DNA from 3 places in the Paenibacillus sp. FSL R7-0273 genome. Region 1 is predicted to be linked to each of the others. Evidence: riboswitches for the same ligand, from Rfam matches in the RefSeq annotation. Region 1 holds a riboswitch; each other region holds the start of a gene.

Region 1 (11,479 bases):
TTGAGGATATTCTCAAGGTTGAAATGCAGAACTTCCTGAACGGTACGGACCTGGACAAAGCGCTTGCCGATGCACAGTCCCAGGCTGAATCCCAAATCCAGTAAAAGATCTTGTAATACCTGATTACTCCGCTGTCCTCCCTACCTGCCGTCTAGAGCCAGGACGGAGGATAGCGGCTTCTCCTATGTAAAGATATACGCCTGTATAGAGAAAGGAATGAGAGCTGTGAACCATACCATGCGCAACCGCGCTAAGCTTACCGGCTGGCTGTTTATTGCTGCAGCCGTCCTCATGATCTGTCTGTTTTATTTCTATCCGATGATTCAAGCCTTGCTGCTCTCGTTCAAAACGGGTGCAGGGGCTAATCTTCATTTTGACGGATTAACCAACTACAAACGCCTGCTCAGCGACAAAACCTTTTTTACCGCAGTAAAGAATACCTTCCTGTTCCTGATTGTACAGGTACCAGTTATGATCGTGTTTGCGATGATGATTTCGGTGCTGCTGAATGACAGCAAGCTGCGCTTCAAAGGCTTTTTCCGTACAGCGATCTTCCTGCCTTGCGTAACCTCACTTGTAGCTTACTCCGTCGTGTTCAAATATCTGTTTGGCAATGACGGCCTGATTAACCTGGCTTTAATGAACCTGCACATCCTGTCTGAACCGATCCAGTGGATCTCCGATCCCTTCTGGGCAAAGGTTACCATTATTATCGCCATTACCTGGCGCTGGACGGGATACAATATGATTTTCTTCCTCTCCTCGCTGCAAAACATCGACAGTTCCATTTATGAAGCTGCAAAAATTGACGGTGCTTCGGGTCCGAGACAATTTTTCGCGATTACCGTGCCACTGCTCAAGCCAATCATTCTGTTTACGTCGATTACCTCGACTATTGGTACCCTGCAGCTGTTCGATGAAATTATGAATATAACTAAGGGAGGTCCCGGCAACGCGACGCTCTCCATTTCCCAATATATTTATAATCTTTCGTTCAAATACACGCCTGACTTCGGATATGCCGCTACCGTGTCGTATTCTATCGTAGCCATGATTGTTGTTCTGGCCTTCCTTCAAATCAAACTGGCAGGTGATGATAAATAATGAGAAGCTTACGCCGTGCCCCAATTTATATTTTTCTGTCCATTGTCGCGTTCGTTTCGATTTTCCCGTTTCTGTGGATGATTATCAGCGCCACTAACCTTTCGGTTGACGTGACCCAGGGCAGAATGCTGCCCGGTACAGCACTGTTCGACAATATCAGAAAGCTGACAGAGTCGATCAACCTGGTGCCTGCACTCTGGAATACGCTCAAAATCGCTCTGACAACAACGGTTCTGGCCCTGCTGGTTGCTTCCCTGGCCGGCTACGGATTTGAAATTTACCGCAGCAAAGCGAAGGATATGGTCTTCAATCTGTTATTATTATCCATGATGATCCCTTTTGCCGCGCTGATGGTTCCGCTGTATCAGATGTTCTCCAAGCTGTCGGCTGCTGCTCCGCTGATCGGGGTTAATACAGTCGCTGCTGTCGTTCTTCCGACCTTTACGACGGCTTTCCTGATCTTCTTCTTCCGGCAGAGCTCAAAGATGTTCCCTCGTGAGCTGCTTGAGGCCGGACGGATTGACGGATTATCGGAGCTGGGCCTGTTCTTCAAAATCTACATGCCGACGATGAAGACGACCTATTCTGCCGCCGCAATCATCACGTTTATGTCCAGCTGGAATAACTACCTCTGGCCGCTGATCGTGCTGCAGACTCCGGAAAAACGGACGATTCCGCTGCTGATCTCGAACCTGGGCTCCAGCTACTCTCCGGATTTCGGTGTTATAATGGCCGCAGTCGTTATCTCTACACTTCCGACAGCACTCGTCTTCTTCCTGATGCAGAAGCAATTCGTTGCCGGTATGGTGGGATCAGTGAAATAATGATTTACAAGTTCACTTTCTATCAGAGGAGGAAATGAAATTGGCAGTTAACCCAAGCTTGAGCTGGCTGGAAGATCCGGGCACCTTTAAGGTGAACCGGGTCGAGGCTCATTCGGATCACCGCTATTATTCAAATCTGGCTGAGGCAGAGGCCGGAGCGCCGATGGATATGCGCTTCAGCCTGAACGGAAGCTGGAAATTCAGCTATGCGCCGAATCCGGCAAGCCGTGTGGAAGCTTTTTATAAGGAAGAATTCAATTGCACAGGCTGGGACAATATTCAGGTTCCCGGACATATTCAGCTGCAGGGCTACGGCCGGCCGCAATATGTAAATACAATGTACCCTTGGGATGGGCTGATTGATCTCCGTCCGCCGCACATCTCTCCGGACCATAATCCGGTCGGCAGCTACGTTAAGGAGTTCCGCCTGCCGGAAAATATGGAGAACGGACCGCTGTTCATTTCGTTCCAGGGTGTTGAATCGGCGTTCTATGTCTGGCTGAACGGTGAATTCGTCGGCTATGCCGAGGACAGCTTCACTCCCTCAGAATTTGACCTGACCCCGTTTATGCGGGCAGGCAAAAACAAGCTGGCTGTTGAGGTCTACCAGCGCAGCACCGGCGGCTGGCTGGAGGATCAGGATTTCTGGCGGTTCTCCGGGATTTTCCGTGAGGTGTACTTATATACGGTTCCAAAGGTCCATATCCGTGATCTCGAGGTACGGGCTGAGCTGGACGATACTTACACACAAGGCAGTCTGAATGTAACCATGCGCCTGCTGGAGTTGCCGCAGGATACGGTAAGTGCCAAGCTTGAGCTGAAGGACCGTGACGGGGAGGTTCGGCTCAGCAGCGGGGGTGTGTTTGACGGGCAAGAGCTAACCCTATCGGGTGAAGTAGCAGATGTTCTGACCTGGAGTGCAGAGACCCCGTATCTCTATACCGTTTGTCTCACTTTGACGGGGGCAGACGGAGCTGTTGTCGAAGCTGTTGTGCAGAAGGCAGGCTTCCGCCGGTTCGAGATGAAGAACAAGCTGATGTGCATCAACGGCAAACGGATTGTCTTCAAGGGCGTCAACCGCCATGAATTCAACTGCCGCACAGGCCGCAACATTACCCGTGAGGATATGCTGTGGGATATTGAGACGCTGAAGAGAAGCAACATCAATGCCGTCCGGACCTCGCACTATCCGAACCAGACTTTATGGTATGAGCTGTGCGATGAATACGGGGTTTATGTCATCGATGAAATGAACCTGGAAACCCACGGCTCCTGGCAGAAGATGGGCGCGGTCGAGCCGTCCTGGAATATTCCGCATAATGATCCGAAATGGCATGACATCGTGCTGGACCGTGCGGTCAATATGGTGGAGCGGGACAAGAACCATCCGTCCATTCTGATCTGGTCCTGCGGTAACGAATCGTATGCGGGGCAAGTCATTCTGGATGTGGCGAACTGGTTCCGCAGCCGGGACAACAGCCGTCTCGTTCACTATGAAGGCGTGTTCTATGACCGCAATTATAATGATACAAGCGATATGGAGAGCCGGATGTACGCGAAGCCGGCCGACATTGAGGAATATTTGAACAGTAATCCGGACAAGCCGTATCTCAGCTGCGAATACATGCACGCGATGGGTAACTCCGTCGGCGGCATGCATAAGTATACTGAGCTTGAGAACAAATACCCGATGTACCAGGGCGGTTTCATCTGGGATTACATCGACCAGTCCATTCTCAAGAAGGACCGCTATGGTAATGAATTCTTCGCGTACGGCGGAGATTTCGGTGACCGTCCGACGGATTACAGCTTCTGCGGGAACGGCATTGTGTTCGCTGACCGGAAGTGGACACCTAAGATGCAGGAGGTTAAATTCCTGTATCAGAACTACAAGCTTGCGCCAGACCTGACAGGCATCCGCGTGACGAATGAAAGCCTGTTCGCAGGAACGGAGCATCTGGCACTGGAATACAGCCTGTATTGTGAGGGCGAGCTGCTTGGCAGGTGGACCACAGATGTCAGCGCAGCTCCGCAAAGCGAAGTACGGGTACCGATTGAGCTTCCGCATACGGAAGGGACTCCGGGCGAGTACAGCATCCAGGCTTCTCTGGTACTGAAGGAAGCTGAGCTGTGGGCCGAAGCAGGATATGAAATCGCCTTTGGCGAGCATATCTTCAATGTGGAGGCTGCGCAGGCTGAACTGCCTGCAGGCGCACTGAACGTAGTAGAAGGAGATGTGCAGATCGGCGTAATCGGCGAAGGCTTTACCGTAATCTTCTCCAAGCAGGTCGGATCGCTCGTGTCGCTGAACTATCACGGACATGAGATGATTGAGGCTCCTCCGGCGCCGCTTTTCTGGCGTGCAGCTACTGACAACGACAAGGGAACCCAGCTCGGATACCATGGCGGAGCCTGGTACGCTGCCAGTCTGGCCCGCAAATGCGTAGAGGGAAGCCTTGAGCAGGAGGAAGGCGCAGTAACGGTAAGCTTTGATTACCGGTTCAGCATTCATGAGGAGCTGGCGTTTAAGACAGCTTATACTGTGTACGGCAACGGAACGGTAAGAGTTCGTACGCGTTATTCCGGTGCTGCCGGACTTCCGGATGTGCCGATCGTAGCCTTATTCTTCAAGATGTCGGCTGACTATGAGCAGTCCGAGTGGTACGCAATGGGACCTGAGGAGAACTACATCGACCGTGCGTTCGGCGCCAGACTCGGTGTGTTCAGCCGCAAGGTACAGGAACTGCCGTCCCGCTATCTTGTACCGCAGGAATCAGGCAACCGCACGGGTGTCCGCCGCGTGAGTATTACCGATAAAGCAGGAGTCGGGCTGCAGATTACAGCTCCGGCAAGCGCTCCTGTAGAATGTACCTTGTCGCCATATACCGCATTCGAGCTGGAGCATGCCGCTCATCCGTTTGAGCTTCCGCAGGTTCACTACACTGTAGTAACTGTTGCCGGCAGACAAATGGGCGTCGGCGGTGACGACAGCTGGGGCGCACCGGTCCATCCGGAATACAGAATTCCTGCAGACCAGCCGCTGGAATATGAATTCTTCCTGTCCGGTTTGGGTTTGGGAGAGAATTAATGTAATGCTGTAGAAATGAAGCCGGCCCCGCTCTGATGGTATTCAGAGCGGGGCCGGCTTTTGATCATTTACAGGAAATTATCTCCATGATAGATTAATGGTGGGACAAGTGCCCATGGCAAATATACTATGATCGGATAGCCGGAGGGGCAGCCTTGGGAGAGGTTTGCTGTGGCGGGCATTGCAATCCGAGAGGGAGATTCGGGATGAAAAGGGTACTAAAAACAATCGGCACAAGTCTGGTAGCGGGGGTTGTGCTGCTGTCGGGAGCGGCTGAAGGGGTGTCCGGCTCTGATACAGTGTCGGCAGCGGCTGCCAAGGCTCCTGCGGCTAAAGCATTAACGGCCGATCAGGTGATCAGCAAGGTAACTGCAGCAGCAAAGACACTTAAGAATTTTCACATTGATGTGACCAAGAAACAGGATGTACAAAGCGGAGGCGTGAAGATCAGCAATACCAACACGCTCAATCTGGATATTAACCGCCTGCCTGCCTTTGCTGCAGCAGGAAGTGTAAAAGTCAGCCTGCTGGAGACTTCTTATGAGCTGTACGCAAATGATAAGGAGTCCTACTATCTGGTAGACGGCAGCGAGCTTATCGCAGATTCTGAAGGAGACTATGAAAGTAGTGAAGAGCTTAGCAATACTGATACTGTAACGGACGGCGACGGAGAGCCGATTGATCCTGAGGCGCAGTATTGGATTGACCTGGAGAAGGCAGAGTGGAATACCTTTTACTCCAAAGGCCAGTATGATCCTGCAGCCATGCTGGATTCCGTCAAAGCCTACAAAAAATCCATGAAAATAAGTACTGCCGGAACACAGACTGTTATGCAGTTTACACTGACTGATCCGGCGGCAGCTAAGGCGGTCATTACCTTATATGATCAGGAGAATCTTTGGGATGGGGAGACCCTGCAGCCGAAGAGTGTAACCTGGAAGGTATTCGTCAATACCAAGACATGGCAGACAGAGAAGCTGACTGTTGACCTGAGCTATGTATTAGCAGCTGACGGAGCGAAGGATACATACACTACCAAGATTGAAGCGAAATACTCCAAGAATAATAAGATCCCAGCAATTGTTAAACCGGCTGAGCTGGAGTAGAGCTTATAGCGGAAATATTGAACAGCCCCGGGATAATCCAATCTCCGGGGCTATCGTTGTTTTAATAGTGAGTCTTACTTCGCAATAACAGTCTCCTGTAACGCTGCATTACATGCAGTGACACCCGTACTTTTCTTCACAGGCTTGCTCCAGTATTGCTCATTCCCCGGCAGGTCATCGAACCATTCGGCATCCTCCGGGCAGTCGAGGATCATGAATTTTCCGTACTCCTGATCACGGGACTGATGGTATTTAAGATAGGCTTTGCCGTCTTCAATGGCCAGAATTTCGATTTTGCCGGAGGAGTGGCTCATGGAAAGCCTGACTCTTTTGCCGAGGCCTGAGGTTCGGGCTTTGGCTTCTTCGACGATCCGGTATACCTGCTCAAGCGGCAGGACGAATTCACGGTTGCCGGCGATCGGCCGGTTAATAAAGAAATAGTAGGGCGTGATTCCGGCCCAGGACAGGCGGTCCAGCAGCTCACCCAGAACAGCAGGGTCATCGTTAATGCCCTTAAGCACCGGAGTCTGATTGACGATAATTGCCCCGGCGTCATGCAGGGCTCTTACGGCCCGCTTGGCCTCAGGTGTGATTTCCCGCGGATGATTAATATGCGCCATAATATAAATTCGTTTTTCTACAGTAGAGTGGGTGCGGATCAGCTCCAGCAGCTCGGGGTCCTGGGAGATACGCATCGGATTGAATACCGGCAGCTTGGAGCCGAGGCGGATGATTTTAACATGCGGGATGGCCCGCAGGCTCTCAATGATGAAGCGCAGCTTGGTTGTCGAGAGGATCAGACTGTCGCCTCCGGTCAGCAGAACGTTGTTGATCTCCGGATGGGCGGCGATATACTCAATTCCGGCGGTGACATCGAAGGAGGCTTCTTTGACATCATTGCGGAACAGCCGTTTGCGGAAGCAATAGCGGCAGTAGGCCCCGCAGACCTCGGAGACAATCAGCAGGGCGGTAGTCCGGTACTTATGCTGGCAGCCCGGCACCACATAGTTGGCTTCCTCATCGGAGGCATCCCACTGCCCATACTCCATGAGCTCTCCCTCTCCGGGAACAACGAGCCTGCGGATCGGATCATCCGGGTCCTCCCAGTCTATCAGGGACAGATAGTAGTCGTTCGCCCGGAACACAAATTTGTCCGTGACCTCCTTGAGCCGGGCTCTTTCTGCTTCGGGCAGTATTTCCATTTTGTTAATGTCGGTTATGTATCGTACCTTTTGCACATGAATCTCTCCTTTGTTCTCAGAATGGCGAGACAATAGGGAGCCTTGATGTCAAAAGCCAAACTGTTAGCCAGCAGGGTCTCTAAAGAACACAAAAAGAGACCCTTAGCACAAGGGTCTCATGTTATTAGAAACATAAAAAAGCAGACCCATCCACTACTGACGAGGTTAGCTGACGGACTCGGGTAAGATGGTACCCTACATTGCTGATCTCAATGATTCGCCCCAATTGACTGGTTCCCCCGCTTTCCAGCTGGAAATGCTGGAAATTAAGCGTAGTTCAAGTATAACCTGCAAAGTTTGCTTAAGTCAAAGTTGTTGGCGTCAGCTGCAAGGCTATCTTTTTACAGTTTAGTTTTAATTAAACGTTATTTGGTATTCCGTCTGATTATGTTGTACGATATCGGCATATCTTTTTACAACAAGGAGGACCTTGATGAAGCTGGGTTATTTGATTATTGATATGCAGGAAATCTATGTGCGGGATTCGGTCGATCAGAAGACGCTGGACCGCGGCTGTGAATATATTAATTATGTCGCAGACATGCTCCGGGAGAAGGATCAGCTGGTCATTCACATTCAGGATATTGAGGGCATAGAGGAAGCTACCAGGGAACGCTACAATATCATTCCGGAAATTCAGGTGAAGGACAGTGATCTGAAGGTAACCAAGGAGCACTCTAATGCATTCTGGAAAACAGGGCTGGAGCAGCTGCTGAACGACCATGGTGTCGAGCTGCTGATCATCGCCGGCTTCTCGATGGAGCACTGCGTGCAGTTTACCTACAACGGGGCAAGCGAGCGGGGCTTCCGTCCGGTTCTGCTGCAAAATGGCGTTTTGAGCGCATACAGCGACGTAATCACTGCTGCCTCTAGAGACCGTAATCTGATCTCGTATCCGGTGATTCCATATTTGATTAACCAGTAGCATTGAACACCAACGACACCCTGTTTGTCTGCAGTAGCTCTGCGGAACGGAGGGGTGTTTTTTATTTGGAGAAAGCCTCTTGTATATTGAAACTTTTTCCATTTACGCTCGTCCAATAGTACAGAAGCTATTCTATTATAGGGGAGACTTACATAATGAAAAATTGGAAGCTGGCTGCCGGCATTCTGGCAGCGGCTATTGCTTTAAGTCCGGGAGCAGCATCTGCAGCCTCGGCCAGCGTTATTCAGCTGAATTACAAAGAGACCTCACTGGGCCGCAGCCAGGTAGTTACTTCTGGTACTACGCTTGTTCCGCTGCAGCAGCTGGCACAGACGATGGGCTACGCCCTTACCTGGAATCAGAGCACGAGGTCGGCTAAGCTGATCCGTCCCGGCCGCGAGGTTGCTTTGACTGCCGGTACTGTTAGCGCAACTGTAGACGGTACTGCAGCAAGCCTGACTAAGGCGCCGCATATTCTCAAAGGTAAAATCTATGTACCGCTGGTATCAGCAGTCAGTCTGCTGGGCGGCAAAACGGTTTATGACAAGGACAGCGGCAGCTTGAACATTGTGGATGAGCTACGTTATTCGGTTGCTTCGGCTCAAGGCAGAACCTACTGGGTGTCACAAAAGAACGGCAATGTCTTCTATAGTATCTCTGCTTCCGGAAAGCCGGTGCTGATCGGAGAACTGCCGTTTGCTGATCTGATTTATACCCATGGTCTTGAGGTTAAGAATGTAGGTAAGGGTACGGAGCTTCTGCTGCTCACCGATAACCATTATGCAATGTTCCAGGACATAAGCAACGGCTACCAGGCGCTGATTCAAGACGGCACAATTGTAAAGCAGATGGACTATCACTATAATATCAAGTCATACATAAAGGCTCCTCTGCTAAAAACCCCCCAGATCTACATGACCGATGGTGCCGGCGTACAGTACATTAATGCAGACGGCAGCCTGGGCAAGCTGTTTGATCTGGAAGCCATCACAGGCATAGAAGGACAATACACTATTGAATATGCGGCAAAGGATATTATCCTGGCACGATTCATGACAAACACACAGCTGTATGCCATTAATACTGCAAGCGGGACAGGCATCAATCTTAGTGCGCAACTGATCAGTGCCGGGGACCGTAAAGAGTGGGACCGGGCAGACGGATCGGATGATTTTTATCTTAGTAAAATGCTTGTCCTAAAGAAGCGGGAGGGGAATCTGATGACCTTCACTTATGCCACGCTGCCTGACGGAAAAGTGAAGACCGTGACGTATACAGTGGGTTCGCAATAAATCCGGCGCGGGTTAAGGAGGAGCGTAATGAGAAAAATGACTGCTGTAGCAAGCTGTCTGTGTATCTTTATGGTTGCTATTATAGCGGGATGCAGCAGCTTAGCTAAAGGAGCGCCCAAAGAGGTAGAATTAAAGCAGCTTAGCAGTGGGGCTAAAAGCTTTGTAGACCAGATCAAGGATAAAAGCGGACTGTATCTCTATTCACCTGCTGGCGAGCAGACCTATCTCATTGTTAATCATCTGGTTGCCGGCCAAGATGAGGAAGCGAAATATCTGGAGTCACTGAAGACGGAATTAAAGGATCATTTGTTAAGACTGGACGTGAACGAGCTTGGAACGACGGAGTACTCGGATAAACGGCTGGGGCAAATAAGATTTTTCGAGCTGGGGAACAGCAGCAGGGATTACAATGCCATTCAAGTGTATAAAAACGGTGTGGTGAGCAAATTTGACTCCATCGGCGGTTAAGTATAGCTCAGGATATACATTGTTACAGAAAAAAGATGCTTCACAGGCCGGGGGACGGTCTGCAGAGCATCTCTTTTGTGCGGGTACAGGTTTATTTCCGGGCCAGCTCCTGCCGTACAATCGGGGCAACCTTGGTGCCGAGCAGCTCGATCGCGCGCATAACCTCGCGGTGCGGCATGGTGCCGACGTTGACGTGGAGGAAGAAGCGGGTTACACCGAGGTTTTTGTGCAGCAGAATGATCTTCTCTGCTACATACTCGGAGTCGCCGACATACAGTGCTCCGCGCAGGCTGCGGGCATCGTCGTAGGTAGCACGGTTGTAGCTCTGGCCCCAGCCGCGTTCGCGTCCGATTACATTCATCTGAGCCTGGGTGGAAGGATAGAACAGAGCCGCAGCCTGCTCGGTTGTCTCGCCGACGAAGCCGTGGGAATGGGTGGCAATCTGCAGCTTGTCAGGATTGTGCCCAGCACGCGCCGCGGCTTCCTTGTACAGCTTCACCAGCGGTGCGAAGCGTTCCGGCATGCCGCCAATGATGGCGAAGGCTACCGGAAGACCGAGCATGCCTGCCCGGATAGCCGACTCGGGATTGCCGCCTGTGGCAATCCACACCGGCAGCGGGTCCTGAACTGCACGCGGGTAGACCGGCAGGTTATCAATAGCCGGGCGGTGGCCGCCGCGCCAGGTTACCTTTTCGGAGGCGCGGATTTTCAGCAGCAGCTCGAGATTTTCCTCAAATAATTCGTTATAATCGTCAAGACTGTAGCCGAACAGCGGGAAGGATTCGATGAATGAGCCCCGCCCAGCCATAATCTCCGCCCGTCCGTTCGAAATGCCGTCAAGTGTAGCAAATTGCTGGTAGACCCGGACCGGATCATCCGACGACAGTACGGATACGGCGCTGGTAAGCCGGATGTTCTTAGTCATTGCTGCCGCAGCCGCCAGCACAACTGCAGGCGCACTTCCCGCATAGTCGGCACGGTGATGCTCACCGATTCCGTATACATCCAGTCCGACCTGGTCGGCAAGGACGATCTCCTCTACGGCCTCACGCAGTCTTTCCGCATGGCTGATTACCTCACCGGTCACCGGATCAGGTGTCGTCTCCAAAAATGTGCTAATTCCTATTTCCATCTTCATCCGCCTCCCTTTTCATATTGCTATCTTACTATACTTTTTAATGTTTCTCAACTTTAGTAAGTGAAAAACCGGGATTTATTTTGTGCTGCTCTGCCCGTCCGTGTCATGTGCCAATTTGGATAACCCCGACCCTTCTGCCGTTACTGCTATACACCGCAGGACATAGTTTATTGTATTACGGACGAAAGCGGTGATCAGGAGTGGGAGAAGGGATAGGTAATACGGCGAGCGGCTTCGCTGCCCATGCCGAAGGATTGAACACGACTGCGAGCGGTGCAGCCGCTCACTCGGAA
Region 2 (8,170 bases), 2.5 Mb from region 1:
TCGGGATGCGGGCGATGCGGACGGACATAGCCGTTGCCTATGATTTCCCCTTACTGCTGTTGTCGCTGATTGTTCCGGTTGCAGCCTCTTATGCGTTCTTTTTGCTGCTCAGCAGCCCGCACACCCGAAGTCGGCTGTTTTTGGTGTTCGGCGGTGTGCTTTTCAGCAGCGGGCTGCTGATTATGCATTATTGCGGCATTATGTCGATGAAATTTTACGGGAATTATGAGCAGAGCCTGCTCTCACTTCTGATCTCCTTTGGCTTTGCGCTAATTGTTCCGGCCATAGTCTGCTTCTATCATCCGAGGTGGATTGCCGGACCGTACAATATGTTTACATTGCCAAAGGTACTGCTGGTGCTTACGCTTGCTGCCTGCCTGAGCGCATCCCATTATGCAGCAATGAACGGGGCGGTATTCTCGGCTTCCGGGACTTTCAATTACAGCGGAACTGTCCCGCTTTTGCCTGATTCCCTGCTGGCAGTCTCTTTGGCTGTATCCTTTCTGGTCATTGTGACAGCTGTTATGATTCTGCTCTACAGAGACCGGCAGCGAGTCCTTTTCTCAGCCAGCTTCAATGAGCAGCGTTATACAGCCTTATTCGACTCCAGTCCTGACATGGTGCTGTGCATTGATCCGGTCCGCCGGAAGGTCATCAGCTCTAACCCGTCCCTGCTGCAGACAACCGGCTACCGCAACGAGGAGCTGGGTGATTATAAGAGCATTTTCTGTACGCCGAAGGATGAAGCCATGCTGAAGGAGGCGGTAGGCCGTGCAGTGTCAGGCCATTCCTCCAAAATCGAGCTTGAGGTGAAAATAAAAACCGGCGGAACTATAATCTGCAGCACCACCGTATTTCCGCTCGTCCACGGCAACCAGAAGCTGGTATATCTGGTTGCCGAGGATATCACGGCCTTTATCCGGTTTCAGCAGCAGCTGATCGTAGCGAAGGAAGCGGCAGAAAGCGCGGACCGGATCAAAAGCGAGTTCCTGACAACCATGAGCCACGAGATCCGTACGCCGCTGAACGGCATCATCGGGATCAATCAGCTGCTTGCCGAGGATGCAGTAAATCCGGAACAGCAGGAGCTGCTGCAGCTGCAGTTTAACAGCAGTCAGGCGCTGCTGAATGTCATCAATGATGTACTGGACTTTTCCAGGCTGGATTCGGATGGTCTGCAGCTGTGCAGTGAAGCATTTCCCCTGCAGGGCTTGCTTGCGGAATGCTCCGGGCTGTTCGAGGCCGCGGCCAAGGAGAAGGGGCTGCAGCTCCGGATGAATGTGGATGGAAATGTCCCTGATTATGTAAAAGGAGACAGCCTGAGAATCCGCCAGATTCTGGTGAATCTGATCGGCAATGCAGTCAAATTCACACCGGCGGGTGAGGTGGCGGTGCATGTCGGATTCAGCCGTTCGCAGGGAATCGAGGGAGAATATACCTTCCGGATCAAGGACACCGGTATAGGCATTCCTGCTGACAAGCTGCCCTTGTTGTTTCAGCCCTTTACCCAGCTGGATGCCTCGTATAACCGGCTCTATCCCGGAACCGGTCTGGGTCTTGCCATCAGCAGAAAGCTGGTGGAGCTGATGAACGGACGGATTATTATGTATTCCGAGCCGGGCAGCGGGACGGAGGTTGTCTTCAGCCTGAAGCTTGAGTCCGCAGTGACGGAGCCTGAGCAGTCTCAGGACTTCGAAGAGACGGTCTCCCTGGAGCTGAATACGGAGGCTGTGTAAGCCCGGGTTTGCCAAAGTGAGAACTTTAATTATATAATTTTAAATTATATGATTCATATTTAAGCGGTCCTCAGGACAGAAAGGAACTCTCACTTGGGCAAAAACAAACGCAAAAGCGCTGCACTTCCTGCAAAAAGCAAAAATGAGCAGCTTGTAGCGCAAATGGAGAAGCAGAAGAAGAAAACACTGATAGTGATTGTTGCTACGATCGTGCTGGTGGCGGTTATTTTTGCCGGGCTATTCATGCTGGCGAACAAAGACAGCTCTACAGCAGGCACAGCAGCTGAGCCTGTTGAATTCAATTACAGCACTCTGACAAGACTCGGCAGTGAGGATGCTCCGGTCAAAATCGTCGAGTTCGGCGATTATAAATGTCCAGCCTGCGCCCAGTTCGCAGGTGTAATCAAACCGCAGCTGGTGCAGGAATATGTCAATCAGGACAAGGCAGCCCTGTATTTTGTAAACCTGGCTTTCCTCGGGCCTGATTCCACAACGGCTGCCCTTGCAGCATTGTCTGTGTATAATCAGAACAGCGATGCCTTCTGGAAGTACTATGATGCAATTTATGCGAATCAAGGCGATGAGAACAAGGAATGGGCTACAGCCGATTTCCTGGTTGAGCTGGCACAGAAGGAGAATCTGCAGATTGATTATGATCTGCTCCGCAAGGATATTGAAGAGAAGACCTACAAGAGTCAGATCGACAGTGAAATTCAGCTGGCAACAGCATCCGGTGTATCCTCTACGCCATCGCTGTTTGTGAACGGGGTAATGGTCGATGAGCCGTTCAATATGGAGGCGATTGACGCCCAGATTCAAGCCGCGTCCAAAGCGGTGAGTGCCGAGTGACAAGCTTTACTGCCTTTTGCCGGCGACATTGTCTGTATCTGGCCTGGTTTGTATCCATCATTGCTGTGGCCGGAAGCCTATACCTGAGCGAAGTTTTGAAGTTCGAGCCCTGCAAGCTATGCTGGTTCCAGCGTATCTTCATGTATCCGCAGCTGTTTCTGCTGGGAATTGCCACATACCGGGGGGATAAAAAAATTATCCCCTACGTATTGCCGCTGAGCATCATTGGCGGAAGCATCTCCATCTATCACTATGCGGAGCAAAAGATTCCTGCACTGAGCAAGGTGCTTCCGTGTACGATAGGCGTTCCCTGCAATGAGGATTATATTAATCTTCTCGGCTTCATCACCATTCCGCTGATGGCCTTGACCGCCTTTGTTCTGATTACAGTTCTGCTCTGGACAGGGCGCAAGGAAACCGACGCAGAATAAGCTGCCGGCAGGCGGGCTTTAAACGCTGATCATTCCTGATTTTTTTGTCACAATTAACATCCAAAACACGCTAAAACCAAGGTACAAAGGGATAATGCAAGAGAATGAAAGATCTCTTCATCCCCGATCTTGGAATTGCGGGTTTTGGATGTTTTTTCATGTCTTTTCATTTGTTTCACAGCTTTACTGGAAATGATTTGTAGACTATCATTAAGCCTTGTGAGAAGTTGAATATGCGCTGAATTTTCCGCAGGGAAATCGGGGGAACCATACTTGGCCGCAAGGCCGACGGGGTGAATCGGAAGCAGGCTCAAAAGCCTGCAGCCGTAGGGCTTTCCACAGCCCGAATCCGCCAGCTAACCTCGTAAGCAAAGGTGGGATAATGACCATGCCATAAGCATGCGGATCATTTCCGTAGGCTTATTTTTTTGCCTGCATTTATGAAAATCCACCTATGAAAGCGATGAAAACAGCGCACGGTATAACCGGTTCAACTAACAAAGAGAGGAACTGTTACAACAATGGTAAGCAAGGTAAAGCGGCTATTGATCGGGCGTCCGATGAAATCCAATGAGCTCGATCAGGAAAAGCTATCCAAGGTGAAAGCGCTGGCTGTCCTGTCTTCTGATGCGCTCTCGTCAGTAGCCTACGGAACGGAACAAATTCTCCTGGTGCTGGTGGCTGCAGGCTTCACGGCCATCTGGTACTCACTGCCAATCGCGCTTGCCGTACTGGGCCTGCTGGCCATCCTCATTTTATCCTACCGGCAGACGATCTTTGCTTATCCGCAGGGCGGCGGGGCCTATATTGTAGCTAAAAGCAATCTCGGTGTCCCCACCGGCCTGTTAGCAGGCGGCTCGCTGCTGGTCGATTATATTCTTACGGTTGCCGTCAGCGCCTCGGCGGGCACGGACGCGATCACATCCGCTTTTCCAGCCTTGCATGATCATACTGTACTTATTGCTGTATCCGTCATTTTGCTGCTAACGATCGTCAATCTGCGCGGGGTTACGGAATCGGCCTCTTTTATCGCAATCCCGGTATATTTATTTGTCGTTTCGATCTTCTTTCTGATCGGTGCCGGGGTGTTCAAATATTTGACCGGCGGCGCCCATGCCAGCGTTCCTGAAATCGGCTCGGCCGTGTCCAATGTCAGCCTGTTCCTGCTATTGAAGGCCTTCAGCTCCGGCTGCTCAGCCCTCACCGGGGTAGAGGCGGTATCCAATGCCATCCCGAACTTCAAGGCTCCTGCGGAAAAAAATGCTGCCAAAACGCTGATGATGATGGGGCTTATCCTCGGTCTGATGTTCACAGGTATTACCCTTCTGGCTTACTGGTATGGGGTTACCCCGGATGAAAAAGCCACAGTAGTGTCACAAATTGCGGAATCAACCTTTGGCCGCGGCGGTTTGTACTTCTTCATTCAAGGGGTTACAGCTGTCATCCTATTCCTGGCTGCAAATACGGCTTATTCGGCGTTCCCGCTGCTGGCCTTTATGTTTGCCAAAGACAAATATCTGCCGCATGCGTTTATGGTGCGCGGAGACCGGCTGGGCTTCTCTAACGGGATTATTTTTCTCGGCGTCCTGTCGGCAGTGCTGGTAGCCGCTTTTCACGGAAATACTGAAGGTCTGATTCCGCTGTATGCAGTCGGCGTATTCATTCCGTTCACGCTGTCCCAGCTCGGCATGATGGTCCACTGGTTCAAAACAAGACCCAAGGGCTGGCAGAATAAGTTTGCGGTTAACACGGTCGGTATGCTGACCACACTTACGATCACCCTGATCTTTATTATTACGAAATTCTCCAGTGTATGGATGGCGTTCATCTTCCTGCCGGTGGTTATGTTTGTCTTTCACCGGATTCACCGCCATTACCTCAATACTGCGGATCAGCTGCGGATTTGTCCGGCAACCGACAAGCCCTGTATTAAAGGCAGCACAGTAGTCGTTCCTGTGGCGGGTGTGACGCGCGCTGTACTGCATTCGATCAGCTATGCCAAGTCCCTGACGGATAATGTGGTGGCTGTATATGTTGGGTTTGATGAAGAAGAGATCCACAAGATGGAGCAGAAGTGGGAGGAATGGAATCCGGGCGTGCGCCTGATCGTTCTCCGTTCCCGGTACCGGAGCATCATCCGTCCGCTGGTGAAGTTTATTGATACCATAGAGTGGAAGACTGCTGCTACAGACCATATTACAGTGCTGATTCCGCAGTTTATTACGAAGCACTGGTGGCAGGCCGTCCTCCATAATCAGACCAGCCTGTTCATCCGCTCTTACCTGATGAATCAGAAGGATATTGTAGTGGCAACAGTGCCCTATCATTTGCACAAATAGACAGGTAATTCAAGCATCGGCTGCTTCCGTTAATAACGGGGCAGCCTTTTTGTGTGAACTCTTGTACAACTTTCAGATATTTGCGATAATGATAAATGAGAAAGAATATCAGTTGAGTGATAAAGAATTTCAATTGAACCGGACTAATACAAAATACAACTATACATAAATATTTAAGGAGTGGGATTATGTCAGAACGTTTGAACACAGAGCAGCTAAGTATCGGGTACGCGGAAGCAACCATTGTGAAGGAGCTGAACCTGTCACTGCCGACAGGGAAAATCACCGCTCTGGTCGGTGCTAACGGCTCCGGTAAATCCACAATCCTTAAAACAATGGCCCGGATTATGAAGCCGAAGAGCGGAAGTGTCATGCTGGACGGTAAATCTATCCATACACTGTCAACCAAGGAAGTCGCCCGCCAGCTGGCGATCCTGCCGCAGAACCCGACCGCACCGGACGGTCTGACTGTATCCGAGCTGGTCAGCTACGGACGTTATCCGCATCAGAAGGGCTTCGGCACAATGACGCCTGAAGACCGTGATATCATTGCTAATGCCATTCAAGTAACCGGCATGGAGGAATTCCATAACCGGCCGATCGACCGTCTCTCCGGCGGCCAGCGCCAGCGCGCCTGGATCGCTATGGCTCTGGCCCAGCAGACGGAAATCCTGTTCCTGGACGAGCCGACCACGTTCCTCGATATGGCCCATCAGCTGGAAGTGCTGCAGCTCCTGCAGAAGCTGAACCAGGAGGAAGGACGGACCATTATTATGGTCGTGCATGATCTTAACCATGCTTCCCGTTATGCCCAGCATATGGTGGCGATCAAAGCAGGCACGGTCATCAGTGAAGGGGCTCCTGCTGAGGTTATGACACCGGAAGTGCTCCGCAAGGTGTTCGGGATTGAATGTGACATCGTTGCCGATCCGCGGACCGGTGTGCCGCTGTGCCTGCCGTATGAGCTGGCGGCTTACAAGGCTGCCGGTTTGTAAGCAGGTTTAAGGGAAGCAACAGGAGGAGGAAATGAGATGACAGAAGCACAGCAGCAGGAACAGATAAAGGACTTCAGCAGCAAGTTTGATTTGCATCCCGGCATACCTGAAGGCACCGTGTATTCCTTTAATGCCGGGGAGATGGCTGATGAAGCCGGAATGAGCGCTTTTGTTGAATGCTACAGGCCGCTGATTAAAGGTCTGGATGATAAGGTGGCAGCAACGTATTTTGCCGGAGCTTTCGGTAATGTGGCTCTTGCAGTCCAATACGCGCTCACTGTATATTCTTCAGTTCCTGTAATCAGTCTGTCTGCACTGTCCGTGCATCTCATTCCGTCCCAGGGGTACTGGCGTGTCGCCTTCTCTCTGGAGGACTGGTCTTTTGAGCCGGCTCCGGCCGAAGCAGGGCAGCGGACAGAGTGGCGTAATGAGCAGCTGAGCCAGTTCTACCGGGATACGGCTGCCCCGCTGCTAACCATGCTGTCCCGTGTCACCGGTCTGGCCGGGGGCGAAATCTGGGGACAGCTGCCCACCAAATTTAATTATTATCTTGAAGTCTTTACTTCCGGTGGCCTTCCTGTCAGCCTGCTGGATACCCTGCTGGATGACTACAGGTATCTGTGCGAAGAAATGCCGGCAGAGATATTCGGCTTGAAAAGAAATCCGTTTCAGGTCAAGGTGCGCAAGATCGAATCGCTGGCTGAGCCGGATAAGACTGTGAATATGCGCAACCGCTGCTGTCTCTATTACCGGACCGAAGGCGGAAGCTACTGCTATACCTGCCCGCGGCTGAAAGAGGAAGAACGGTCCGCACGCCGGACGGAATACCGGAAGACGGCATCTGCCGGACATGCATAGCTATAATATTTCGTAAAATGTCCGCATAAGCTCTATTATCACAGCAGCAGCAACAGGCTCCCGTCATTGACAAGGGAGCCTGTTCGTTGTTACAGTTGTGGATGCCATCAATCAGGCTGATCACCGGATCATGTATTGATTATAAAGGAGCATGAAAGATGAACATAAGCCAAACCGAAAAGGATTTGCAGCAGCTTCTTCCGGCTGGAACGGTAAGAAGCCGGGAAATGCTGAAGACCTATGTGTTTACACAAATCGGCGGCATTGCCGACATTCTGGCAACACCTGCGAGCTATGAGGAAATTCAACGTGTGGTTACATATGCCAGGGAGCATAATATCCCTTTAACCGTGCTGGGCAACGGATCTAACGTTATTATCCGTGACGGCGGAATCCGGGGAATTGTGCTGTATACTTCTATTTTGGATAAGATGACTATAGAGAACGGCCTCCTAGTTGCCCAGTGCGGAGCCAAAATTATCGACGCATCAGCCTTTGCGCTGGAGCAGGAGCTGACAGGTCTGGAATTCGCCTGCGGTATTCCCGGAACCGTAGGCGGGGCGCTGTATATGAATGCCGGTGCTTACGGCGGTGAGGTCAAGGATGTGCTGCACAGTGCACTGGCTGTCAACAAGGCCGGAGAGCTAGTAACGCTGCAGGGTGAGGAGCTGCAGTTTGGTTACCGGCACAGCATTTTTGCCGGCGGGGACTATACTGTGCTGGAGGCGCGCTTTGCCCTGCAGCCGGGAGATCCGGCAGCTATCAAAGCCAAGATGGATGAGCTGACCTATCTGCGGGAGTCGAAGCAGCCGCTGGAATATCCCTCCTGCGGGAGTGTATTCAAACGGCCTCCGGGCAGGTTTGCCGGTCAGCTTATTCAGGAGAGCGGACTGCAGGGTGTCAGAATTGGCGGGGCCGAGGTATCTCTCAAGCATGCCGGCTTCATTGTGAACGCAGACAAT
Region 3 (11,479 bases), 890 kb from region 1:
ACAGAAGCAGGAGGATATGCGGCTGCAGGAGCTAAGAGAAGGTGCTGTACTGCCGCCAGTGGAGACCATGCGGCTAAAACGCGACGGATCTGTAGTTGAGGTCAGTGTGAGCACCTCAATAATCCGGGATGAGGAGGGAAGGCCTCAGGCCTTTGTTCATGTCTCGCGTGATATGACCGAACGCAACCGGATTGAGGAGCTGCTCAGACGTTCTGAGAAATTGACGACAGTCGGCCAGCTTGCTGCAGGTGTTGCCCATGAGATCCGTAATCCGCTGACAACACTGCGCGGATTCCTGCAGCTTCAGAAGGAGAAGGGCGTTCTTGTACCCCTGCACATTGAGCTGATGCTGTCTGAGCTTGACCGGATTAACTTGATTGTGAGCGAGTTTCTGATTCTGGCCAAGCCGCAGGCGGTTCATTTTCAGGAGAAGGATGTACGGTATATTCTGAATGATGTGATTTCCCTGCTGGACAGCCAGGCGCATCTGTTCGGGATTGAATTTGAATCCCGGCTTGCAGGACAGCCTGCAATCGTGCATTGCGAGGAGAATCAGCTGAAGCAGGTCTTCATCAATATCGTCAAAAATGCAATCGAGGCGATGCCCGGAGGCGGCACTATAACCGTTTCGCAGCGGATCGAAGGAAATTCTGTTATCATTGTAATCTCAGACGAGGGTGAAGGAATTCCGGAAGAGATGCTGCCTAAGCTGGGAGAGCCCTTCTTTACGAATAAGGAGACGGGGACGGGGCTCGGACTGATGGTCAGCCAACGGATCATCCATGCCCACAAAGGCACCATGGAAATCAGCAGCGAATACGGGTGCGGGGCTGAGATCACTATTATATTGCCTGTACTACGCAGTCAGGCCTGATACAAGGATTGAAAAAGGAACGGAGTGAGGACAGAAATGAGAATTAATAAGTTCATCAGTGAGACAGGCTACTGTTCACGCCGTGAAGCAGACAAGCTGGTAGAGAGCGGAAGAGTTACAATCAACGGAGAAACGGCTGTATTAGGCAGCCAGGCTGTTCAGGGAGATCAGGTGCTGATTGATGGCAAGGCGCTTGAAACGGGCAGCCAGGTGGTTTATATCGCTTTAAATAAGCCGGTAGGGATTACCTCAACTACAGAAGGCCACATTCAGGGCAACATTGTTGATTTTATCGGCCATCAGGAGCGGATATTTCCGATCGGAAGGCTCGACAAGGACTCCGAGGGTTTAATTCTGCTTACCAATGACGGGGATATCGTTAATAGAATACTTCGGGCTGAAGGCAAGCATGAGAAGGAGTATATAGTGACTGTAGACAGGCCGGTTACACCGTCCTTCCTCAACGGCATGTCCAGCGGAGTGAAGATTCTAAGCGGCAAAACACTGCCCTGTGAAGTAACACGGATATCGGAGCGTGAATTCCGCATTGTCCTGACTGAAGGCAAGAACCGGCAGATCCGCAGAATGTGCAGCGCCTTTGGCTATGAGGTAAGGAGCCTGCGGCGGATCCGGATTATGAATATTCACCTCGGAGCCCTGAAGACCGGGCAGTGGCGTGATTTGAGCGTGCAGGAGAAGCAGGAGCTGGGGGCAATGCTCAGCTATGAGCTGCAGTAGCAGCAAATAAAGAAAGAGCTGTTTTCACGGGCAATCCCGGAAAACAGCTCTTTTTGAAGCTTTGATTATTATGTCGGCGGAGTAACGCTCGTTGTTTCGGATGAGTCCGTGTACTTCCGCAGGATAGAAACTTCTACACGGCGGTTCTTGGCCCGTCCCGCAGCAGTTCCATTGTCGGCAATCGGATGGTATTCACCATAACCGATCGGACTGAACTTAACCGGATCGAGGCTCGGATTAAGCAGCAGAATCTTCATGAAATGCAGCGCACGGTCTACGCTGAGATCCCAGTTGGATGAATAGCTGCTGTTGGAAATCGGGATGTTGTCGGTATGACCCTGAACAAGCACGTTGTAATCCGGGAACTGCTGCAGCATGCTTGATATGGATTTGGCCAGCTGGCGGGATTCATCCTTAACCACTGCCTGTCCTGAGGCAAAGAGGGCGTTATCACTGATGGTAATCATCAGCTGCGACTGGTTCAGCTTGGTGCTCAGCAGGTCGGTAAGCCCGTTTTTCTCAATATACTGGTCAAACTGCTTCTTGAGCTTCTCAAGATCCTCCTGCTCCTGCTTGCGCAGCTTGGCAATTTCGGACTCTCCTGTATTCGGGGCAACAACGCTGTCCATCTTATCATTTTTGCCCTGATCCAGCTGGGACTCGGTAGGAGTAGCTGAACGCTGGTCCAGTATACCCGTTCCGCCGTTTAAGGCTGAGCTGAAGGCCTGGCTCATTTGCTCAAACTTCTTGGCATCGGTGGCACTCATCGCATACATAACGAGGAACAGGGCAACCAGCAGGGTCATCAGGTCGGAATAAGGCAGCAGCCAGGATTCGTCGGCATGCTCCTCGTGCTCCTCATGCCTAGTCTTTTTGCTCACTCGAACCGCCCTCCTTATTTAGCTTGGCGCGTTCCGTTGGTGTAAGGAAGACAGATAACTTCTGGTTAATGGCAATGGTCGAAACCCCGGACTGGATAGAGAGCAGCCCTTCAACCATCATCAGCCTGAGCTGAATTTCTTTTTTGGAGATACGCTTAAGCTTATTGGCCATCGGATGCCACATCACATAACCGGTGAAAATACCAAGCAGCGTTGCAATAAACGCACCCGCAATCGCGTGGGCAAGCACATCCATATCACTCATATCCGCCAGGGCAGCGATCAGGCCGACAACGGCACCAAGGACCCCGAGTGTAGGAGCATACATACCTGCCTGGGAAAAGATCAGAGCACCAGCTTTATGTCTGTCCTCTGTTGCATGAATATCCTCCATCAGAACATCACGCACGAACTCCTGGTCGTTTCCGTCGATAATCATCCGCATGCCGTTTCTCAAAAAGTCGTCCTCAATCTCATCTACCTTTGATTCCAGTGCCAGCAGTCCTTCACGGCGGGTAATCGATGCCCATTCCATAAAGGTGGTGATCAGATCGGATTTGTTAACCATTTTTTGCTGAACGAAAAGCAGCTTGAACAGCTTAGGAATCGTCTTGAGCTCAGCCATCGGGAAGGCCACAAAGACGGAGGCTACAGTACCAAGGAGAATGATTACATAGGCCGCCGGGTTATTTAAGCTTGTAAGCGGGGCATGCTTCAGGATCATACCGCCAATAAAAGCAACCAGACCAAAAATTAAACCAAGGATTGTTGAAAGTTCCATTATGCACCTCGTCCATGAGAATTAAAAAGTGATCCGTCACAGCCGCATGTATCATCCTTGAACAGCAGCAGGACACCCTGTGTGAAATCAAATCACGTATATTCTTATTTATCGACAGCATTCCCTTTTTTGTGAAGTCATTTTTTCGGCTATAATAGATAGGGTAAGTTATTATTCATCTGTGGAGAAAACGGAGTGATAGACGTGGGTGTTAAGCACGGCAGAGATTACAGTGAGATTCTGAATGAGCTGACGGAGGCCGTCAGCCGGATTTCAGACAGTTATGTATTTTTTGAAATGGAGCCGGACGAGTGGCAGGAGCTGCCGCAGGAATCAAAGCTGGAGGTATGGGAAGCGCTCGCAGAGGATCTGTTCTACGGGCTTGGCAATGAGCCTGTAATTCATGTGGGCAGCGGAGTTGTCATCTATGATAAAGAGACACACCGGATCAACATTCTGCTTGGTGAGCAGGATCTGGCTTCGGTGGTTCTGGTCTAGAGCAGCCGCATTCACAGAGGGGGCGGTTTGCCCGCCTCCTTGCACCCGTGGTAAAATTGATGCGACGAGTGCTATTTGCCGGGATTTCAGAATACATTAAACCGAAAAAAAGCCTTTATCCTGGCGCATCCCTTGGACTTTCAGAAGCTGAGGGATGTTTTGTTTAAAATATCAGATAGTATAAAGGCTTAAGGAACAGGCAACAGGTAAAGAACAGAAGCATACGGACTTTACTGCTAATTAAGTAAGGGAGGAAGCAAATTGCAATTATCAGTGGAAGAGCTGCATGAGCAGATAGGTAAGCTGGAGGGCTGGAAGCTGGAGCAGGAGACTCTGGTGCGCAAGTATATGTTTAACGAATATATGAAGGGTATTGCCTTTGTGGATGAGGTGGCGGCCATATCGGAAGCCTTTGACCATCATCCGCACATCACCATTGACTACAAAACCGTCACCCTGCGCTTATCGGCAAAAGAAGAGAGCGGCCTTGCGGCGCTTGATATCCGCCAGGCTAATGAATTTAATGAAGCCTTCGACAAAGCACGTTAGGGCAAGGTCTAATATAAGCGCTGCACAAAAAAATGCCCGTACCAAGGACCGGCTGGAGTCCTTGTACGGGCATTTGTATGAATCAGCTACGGGTTACTTTTTCTCGGCAAGCCACAGGGCGATATTGGCGATTTCCTCAGGGGCCAGCTTCTCCTTAAAGGACGGCATTTGTCCGCGCCCCTTGGAGACGATACTGTAAATGCCCTCGGCATCCCGTTCACTGCCCTCATGCTGCAGGCTTGGGCCTGCACCGCCCTGGAGCTGATCACCATGACAGGAAATGCAATTGGCTTTGACAGCGGCCTCCGCACCTGCGGTATCCAGGGTTACCTGAGGCATTACAGGCTTATTCTCTTCCGCGACCTCTTCTTTGCCGGGCAATGTGAACAAGAGCACTACTGCAAAGGCGCAGGCGGCAAAAAATAAACCGCTCATCATCCATTTCTGCATCTTCATCCGTCCCCTCCATGTAAGCTGCTTCTTCATTATACCGAATGGTAAAGCGTTATCATAGAGGATGTGTCAAATAATTGAACAATTTTGGCTGCGGCTATTTGGCATATTCCCGGAACCGGTTATTTATTATAAACCATGCAGTAAAATGGCTTGTCTCCGGAGGGAGTACGGCGTTCATACGTATCTGTAATCGTAAATCCGCATTTCTGGTAGGTCCGGATGGCCCGCTGATTCCAGGTCAGCACCTCCAGGTCAATCTCCCGGTCCGGATATCTCTCCAGAGCAGCCTGAAGGATTGCATTCATAAAAGAATGCCCCCGTCCATGTCCGCACAGCTCAGGACGCATGCCGATGCCGAGCCGGACCACGCCTTCCATCGGAAACAGCTGCGCGAAGCCGCACAGGCCGCCTTGGGCGTCCACAACGGATATATATTGCTCGCTGCGCAGTACCGGGTCGCCAAATTCTATGCCTAGCGCCTGCATCTGCTCCCACGGCAGCCATCCGTAAATATTATAGGGCGGCCTGTAATCCCATCCGCATATATCCTCGGCGTGACTGGTCTCCATTGGCACAACATAAAAAGTAACTGGGGTGCTGCTCATAAGGCCACAGGCCTCCTTTCAGGGGACGATTCAATCTATACCGTATACTTAATTATATACATAACAGGGCGGGTTCAACTCAGGAATTTGGTGCAGCAGGCAGAAACTTGACAAACCGCCAATAATATTTTATGAAATTGCGGAAAATAGGGTTTTAAGGTGTTTTATGCGTGAGGGGAGGGGTAAGTAGTTTTATAGACAAAAAAACAGGCCCCCTCCAAGATTTCGGCAAAAATCCTGGAAAAGCGCCCGTTTTATCGTTACTTATTGAACATCATCATTTTCTTCGGAATCTGTTGCAACTGCATGGTAAGCATCTGTGCTCATGATCCGTTTGGCGCCAACGTAGCGGTTGACGTAGTAGTTGTCACTCAGCGAGCTGATGGTTACGCCCTTTGAGCTTGAAGCATGTGCGAATTTGCCGTTACCGACATAAATGCCGACATGGGATACGCCGCGGCCGCTTGTATTGAAGAATACAAGATCGCCTTCCCGGAGATTATCACGGGAGATCGCAGTGCCCATCTGGTATTGGGAGCCGGATTGATGCGGCAGGTTAATGCCGATCTTATCAAATACGTACATCGTGAAGCCGGAGCAATCAAAGCCGTTAGTCGATTCTCCGCCGGAAACATACTTGGTTCCGATGGCCTTATCGATGACTTTATCCATCCTGGAATCTGCGGAAGCGCTTGCTGCTCCAATGGTAAGCATAATAGAAAAGCTGAGTAGTGCGGCGGCTAACTTCTTCTTCAAAAGTAAATACCCCTTCCAAATGCCTACGAGGTTAGCTTAAGGGTTCGGTTGAAGGTCCCCTATGACCCCTCTGTGAATAGGAGGTCAATTCACCCAAAATCGGTTCCCCCGTTTCCCTTATTTCGTAAGGGAACTCGGCACGACTGTTGATTAGATTAGCTGGCAGAACATTATGACAAAACGTTTGTAAAACACGGTTGAATAATTACAAAAATGTTACTAAAAGCTCACTGCGATAATTGTAGCAAAGACAGAGGCTGTTGGCAATCACTTAAAACATATTAATGCATAATATTTGCGCTTTTTAAGAGAAGCGGGTGCTTAAAAAGACTCGAATTTACGTGCAAAGTAAGCTTTTTCAGAAATAATATTGGAACTTTTAGTAAGAGGGGTGTTTCATAAGGCCCAGATGTGTGTAAAAGGAATAATAAGGAAATAAAAAGGCAAAACCCGGAGCTGATTACGGCAATAATCAAGTCCGGGCCAGTATAAGTTACAATTATGTGTCAGAGGTTGTAATAAGGGGAAGGTTCAATCGTAAGCGACAGCCTGGTAAGCTGTTGTGCTCATTACGCGTTTGGCGCCAACGTAGCGGTTGGCCCAGTAAGCCTGGCTCAGCGAGCTGATGGTTACACCCTTGGAGCTGGAGGACTGTGCAAATTTTCCGTTACCGACATAAATACCGACATGGGAAACTCCGTTGCCCAGCGTATTGAAGAATACAAGATCGCCGGCACGCAGATTGCTTTTTGAAACGGCTGTGCCTACACTGTACTGCGCTTTCGAGGTGCGGGGCAGCGTAAGGCCGATGTTCTTAAATACGTACTTGGTGAAACCGGAACAATCGAAGCCAGAGGTGCTTGTCCCTCCAGTTTTGTAAGAAACTCCGATCGTTTTGGAGATAACTGCGTCCATTTTGGAGTCAGCTGAGACGCTTGTGGCGCCCATAGTGAATACCATCACAAGACCCAGTGCTGCTGCGGTGCATTTCTTTTTTAGATGTGTACGAAATGATGTGTGACTTTTCAAAAGATGTACTCCTTCCAAGGCCTGCGAGGTTAGCTTAAGGATTCGGTAGAAGGTTCCCCTATGACCCCTCTAAAGCGAGATCAATTCACCCAAAATATGGTTCCCCCACTTCCCGGTGCTGGGAATTTGGCGTTTTATGCACCAGAACAGTGACTGTTGATTGGCAATGTTGAAGTGTATAAGGTACATACAGTTAGTCGAAATTAGTTTCAAAAGATTACAAAGTTGTTACCGGTGGTACAGGCATCATTGTAACAGAGGTTTAAATGTTTTGCAAATGCACTGTAAAGCGGCTGCTAAGCACAAAAGAGTCACACCCCTGAAACAGAGGCAGTGACTCTTTTAATATGCCGTTTTGGCGGAAAATTATTGTGGGAATGTTTTACTGCTCCACAGGTGGTACTGGGCGGCGATTCCCCACATTTTGAACAGGGTGGAGGGGAGCGGTGCAACCTGCCGGAGGAGCAGCGCAGGCAGTCCGGGATAGAACAGGCCCGTTACCGCGCACAGCAGCCAGGTTAGCAGCCCTCCTGCGCCAAGCACAAGTGCTGCCCCGGTAGATGGAATAAGCAGCCTGAGGTAAGCGGGCAGCGCGGAGAACATGCCTGTGCCGGCAGTATAACCGAATTGCATATATAGCAGTACAGTCCGAATAATATACAGATAGAGCATCCAGGCCAGCAGATAAGGGAGAAGCCTCAGAAGCAGCTTATAATCTAACAGCCCGCCTAACAGCAGCGTATACATTTTGGGCAGCAGCCAGTATAGCGGAAGCGCGGAGAGTGCCCATTCAGCCAGGCTGAAGACGAATACCGGCAGCCCGTAAAGCCTCATTCCCGGAAAAAAGAACAGGCCGCGCTCACCCTTGCGCTCCTGATGCAGCTCATGGAGCAGTCCGGCGCGGATAAACGGGGATACCAGCAGCCGCAGCAGCGACAGCCCCAGCAACATCCAGAGCCAGCGCTGGACCCCCGGGTCACTGCCCAGAGCAGCCTGACCCTCGATATAATACAGCAGCCTGCCCAGGCCGCTGCCTCCGGCATGGGTATCCGGATAACGCAGCAGCACCGGGATAACAGCAGACCTGACGAACCTGTACAAAAAATAGCCCCAGAGCAGCCGGTAGATAAATAGCAGAATCAGTATATAAAATTGCTCCTTCATGCTGATCCAGCTGCGGGAAATTGCTCTTTTCACTATCCTTCACCTCACCAGACTAGAGTTCCGAGCAGAGTTTCAAGCAGTTTGGTTACACTTAGCGTCCAGCGCGAGAGCGTCTTCGGCGCAAGCTCGGCCAGCATGAAGTTATTCAGATGCTTAGCCTCCAGCAGAATGGAGTGTCCGGGGTCAATGTCCACAGAGGCAAGCGGGGCTTTGTAGGACAGCTGGAAGGCAGTCGATTTCTGCTCCCCGTTCCAGAATTGCTGTACGGTATAGCCGTCGGAAAAGGTGAATTTAACCGGAACATTAGCGTAGCTGCTGCCCTTATTGCTCACCTCTACCGTAGCCTCATAACGGGGCTCTCCGCCGTCAATGCCGGCTTTGGCAGCACCGTTGGTAATGCGGTCTACAGAGAAGTCAGGCGCACCGCCGCTGTATACATACTCGTCAAAATAGTCCTGCCACGACTGCTTGGTTACTTTTTCGACAACCTTCTGGAAGTCTGCAGTAGCAGGATGCTTAAATCTGTACTTGCGGGCGTAGGAGAGCATAATAGCATCCATTGTTTTGGTGCCGACCTGCTGTTCAATGTCTTTTAGCACCAGCTTGCCGCGGATATATACGTTACGGGTATAGCCTTCGGCAGCAGCGTACTTCCAGGTCTCCATATTAAGCGGCTGGGGGGCTGTAACCAGGCTGGCCTGCAGGGCGGCACTGGAGCTGACTCCATACTCCTGCTCCATCAGGCGGTCTTCGGCATAGGAAGTGAAGCTTTCGTCCAGCCAGGCTTCTTCAAACTCGTTATTGGCTACCATGCCGTAAAAGTACTGGTGGCCGATCTCATGGATGACAGTACGCTCAAGCGACATGCCGGGGGAGCTTTCAGCCGCTCCGAACGCTGTAATCAGTGTCGGGTACTCCATACCGCCTGCACCATTCCCTTCCTGGGGGGGAACCACAATGGATAAGGTGGAGTAAGGATAAGACCCGTACCATTTGCTGAACGCGGTCAGGGCTGCCTTGGCGGCCTGGAAATACCGCTCCTGCAGATCCTTATGCAGCGGGTCCAGGTACAGCTTGATCCGCACCCCCGGCACATTGGGGGCTGAGAAGGCTTCTTCGGCTACGACAAAGTCAGGAGACGCAGCCCAGGCAAAGTCGTGGACATCATCGGCATAAAACTGATAAATTTTCCGGTCCTGCTTCATTTGGGCGTTTTTAACCGGAAACCCGGTGGCACCTACAATGTAGTCTGAAGGGACAGAGATGGTTACATTGTAAATGCCGAAATCGCTGTAAAACTCCGAAGTGCCATGATACTGGTGGAGGTTCCAGCCTTCCTCCTTAACGCCTCTTGTGCCTTTGGGCTCGTATACACTGAGCTTGGGGAACCACTGTCCGGCCATCACAAAATTTCCGGCAGTGCCCATGCGGGCGAATATTTTGGGCAGCTTGACCTCAAACTGGATTTTGAGCGTCACGCTTTCTCCTCCGTTCACCGGCTGCGGAAGATGCACCTTTACCAGTGTGCGGTCATGAATATTGCCGTCATCAGGCTGAACATATTGCATGCGCTGCATGAGGGAAACCCCTTCAGTGGTCCGCAGATCGGTAATCGCCATACTGCCGAATCCGCCCTCAGGCATTGTATCGCCGCGCATCTCGCCGCCGGACTCTTTCATAAATGTAGTCTTTTCAGAGGCAAAAGCGTTGGGATAGAGATGGAAATAGAGCTCTTGTACGGGCTTTTGGCCGGGATGGGTCCAGGTAACCGTTTCTGCGGCCTCCAGTGTACCGGCATCTGCGTTCAGCCGTACATCGATATGATACTCGGTTACCCGCTGGCTTAATGCTTCAGAGACCGGAAGCGGCTTGCTCTCAGGAAGAACAGGCTCCACCGCCTTAGCCTGTGACACGGCAGCGGGGGACTTGGCCTCTTTCGGGACAGCGGCAGGCCGGGCGGCAGGGCTGTGCCCGCTCAGGAGCCAGAGGGAGCCTCCCAGCAGGATGAGGGCGGCCAGGGCCGCAGAGATGATCATGAACCTTAATGAAAGTGGCTTCATACTGTGATTCCTCCCGTGACAAGCATCTACGGGATGTATATGTTTGCAATCGCCGTATTATTAGCTAAAATTAAATTATTGTAGAACGTGAACTTGAGAATGTTGGTTTTGGCATTCTCAAGTTCATCTTGTAAAGTAAAAGGGAAGGATGTGCACTTGTGGATAACGTACAACCGGAGGGCAAAAAGCAGATTGCCTTGAATATTGTGAACGCAAAAAGCAAGCATAAAGGCTTTGGTGCCGGCTCCATTGATCTCAACAATGTATCGCCGGTCATTATTGACGGCGGTGAAGCCGTTATCGACATTGGCGCCATGCATGCCAAAAGCAAGGTAGAGAAGGGCATCAGATTCTCGATGAACCGTGATGATGTACCGGATGGGAGACAGGTCTGGGTAGTATGGGTGGCGGTTGACCGTACGCCGGAAGGACAGCTTTACGGCGGTATTACAGCCTGTGAGATGTGGATTGACGCTGAGGCACGGCGGGGCTGGAAAATTCTTGCCGATCATGTGAACAAGCTGGATGCAGCCTTGAAGCGCAAGATCATCCTGGAGGGTCTGGGATCAGCGGAGAAGGCGGCGCTTAAATCGCTGCTGATGTCCCATAATGCAGACTGGTGGGCAGCCTCCTCAGATGAGCTGAAGGAAGCGCTGAGTGAGTAGCAGGAGAATCACATAACAGACAAAAGGGCTTGAGCCTTCATCATGAAGGTTCAAGCCCTTTTTATATTTCATGAGGGTCATGGATGACTAACAGGTGCTTCTATTTACCGGACGAGCTAAGCTTGCGCTTAAGCTGGCTTACTCTTGCCTGACTGATGCCAAGCACCTCTGCAAGCTCCTTCTGGTTGGCGTAGGGATGCTCGGCTATCGCCTTCTCCAGACGCTGGCTCATCTCCTCGGTCTTGGTACGCCGGCCGCTAACGGCGGGTTCGGCACTGTCCTCCGCAGGATTCTGCAAAGGCTCGGCCGCATCCGCAATGCGTCCGGGATCGCCCAGCTCCTTGAGGCATGTGTTGCAGATGAACTGGTCTTTATAGTAAGTCACGTGGTCCAGGCTCCGGCAAAAGGTGCATTCGGTGGAAG

The links. Region 1 has a riboswitch for cyclic di-AMP ahead of R70723_RS27840 (KamA family radical SAM protein). Riboswitches for the same ligand answer to the same signal wherever they lie in the genome.
Region 2: linked by a shared signal. The riboswitch ahead of R70723_RS17030 (APC family permease) and the one ahead of R70723_RS27840 (KamA family radical SAM protein) in region 1 are both predicted to bind cyclic di-AMP.
Region 3: linked by a shared signal. The riboswitch ahead of R70723_RS00495 (C40 family peptidase) and the one ahead of R70723_RS27840 (KamA family radical SAM protein) in region 1 are both predicted to bind cyclic di-AMP.

The regions. Positions count from the first base shown of each region.
Region 1 covers NZ_CP009283.1:6,493,949-6,505,427, reverse strand. Annotated here, with positions in the region: gene R70723_RS27865 (ABC transporter substrate-binding protein) at 1-104, shown strand, start outside; gene R70723_RS27860 (carbohydrate ABC transporter permease) at 217-1,104, shown strand; gene R70723_RS27855 (carbohydrate ABC transporter permease) at 1,104-1,928, shown strand; gene R70723_RS27850 (beta-galactosidase, LacZ type) at 1,963-5,016, shown strand; gene R70723_RS27845 (DUF6612 family protein) at 5,223-6,122, shown strand; gene R70723_RS27840 (KamA family radical SAM protein) at 6,197-7,360, opposite strand; cyclic di-AMP (ydaO/yuaA leader) riboswitch at 7,503-7,646, opposite strand; gene R70723_RS27835 (cysteine hydrolase family protein) at 7,797-8,288, shown strand; gene R70723_RS27830 (copper amine oxidase N-terminal domain-containing protein) at 8,444-9,580, shown strand; gene R70723_RS27825 (hypothetical protein) at 9,608-10,048, shown strand; gene R70723_RS27820 (LLM class flavin-dependent oxidoreductase) at 10,140-11,180, opposite strand; gene R70723_RS27815 (peptidase G2 autoproteolytic cleavage domain-containing protein) at 11,387-11,479, shown strand, end outside.
Region 2 covers NZ_CP009283.1:4,028,906-4,037,075, reverse strand. Annotated here, with positions in the region: gene R70723_RS17045 (ATP-binding protein) at 1-1,736, shown strand, start outside; gene R70723_RS17040 (thioredoxin domain-containing protein) at 1,830-2,585, shown strand; gene R70723_RS17035 (disulfide oxidoreductase) at 2,582-3,016, shown strand; cyclic di-AMP (ydaO/yuaA leader) riboswitch at 3,243-3,402, shown strand; gene R70723_RS17030 (APC family permease) at 3,538-5,355, shown strand; gene R70723_RS17025 (ABC transporter ATP-binding protein) at 5,544-6,350, shown strand; gene R70723_RS17020 ((2Fe-2S)-binding protein) at 6,387-7,208, shown strand; gene murB (UDP-N-acetylmuramate dehydrogenase) at 7,367-8,170, shown strand, end outside.
Region 3 covers NZ_CP009283.1:95,272-106,750, forward strand. Annotated here, with positions in the region: gene R70723_RS00450 (ATP-binding protein) at 1-874, shown strand, start outside; gene R70723_RS00455 (pseudouridine synthase) at 911-1,612, shown strand; gene motB (flagellar motor protein MotB) at 1,681-2,493, opposite strand; gene motA (flagellar motor stator protein MotA) at 2,477-3,274, opposite strand; gene R70723_RS00470 (hypothetical protein) at 3,479-3,772, shown strand; gene R70723_RS00475 (4a-hydroxytetrahydrobiopterin dehydratase) at 4,034-4,321, shown strand; gene R70723_RS00480 (c-type cytochrome) at 4,415-4,771, opposite strand; gene R70723_RS00485 (GNAT family N-acetyltransferase) at 4,897-5,382, opposite strand; gene R70723_RS00490 (C40 family peptidase) at 5,647-6,138, opposite strand; cyclic di-AMP (ydaO/yuaA leader) riboswitch at 6,144-6,288, opposite strand; gene R70723_RS00495 (C40 family peptidase) at 6,670-7,098, opposite strand; cyclic di-AMP (ydaO/yuaA leader) riboswitch at 7,171-7,309, opposite strand; gene R70723_RS00500 (hypothetical protein) at 7,534-8,364, opposite strand; gene R70723_RS00505 (M1 family aminopeptidase) at 8,376-10,391, opposite strand; gene R70723_RS00510 (YwhD family protein) at 10,550-11,056, shown strand; gene R70723_RS00515 (AbrB/MazE/SpoVT family DNA-binding domain-containing protein) at 11,157-11,479, opposite strand, start outside.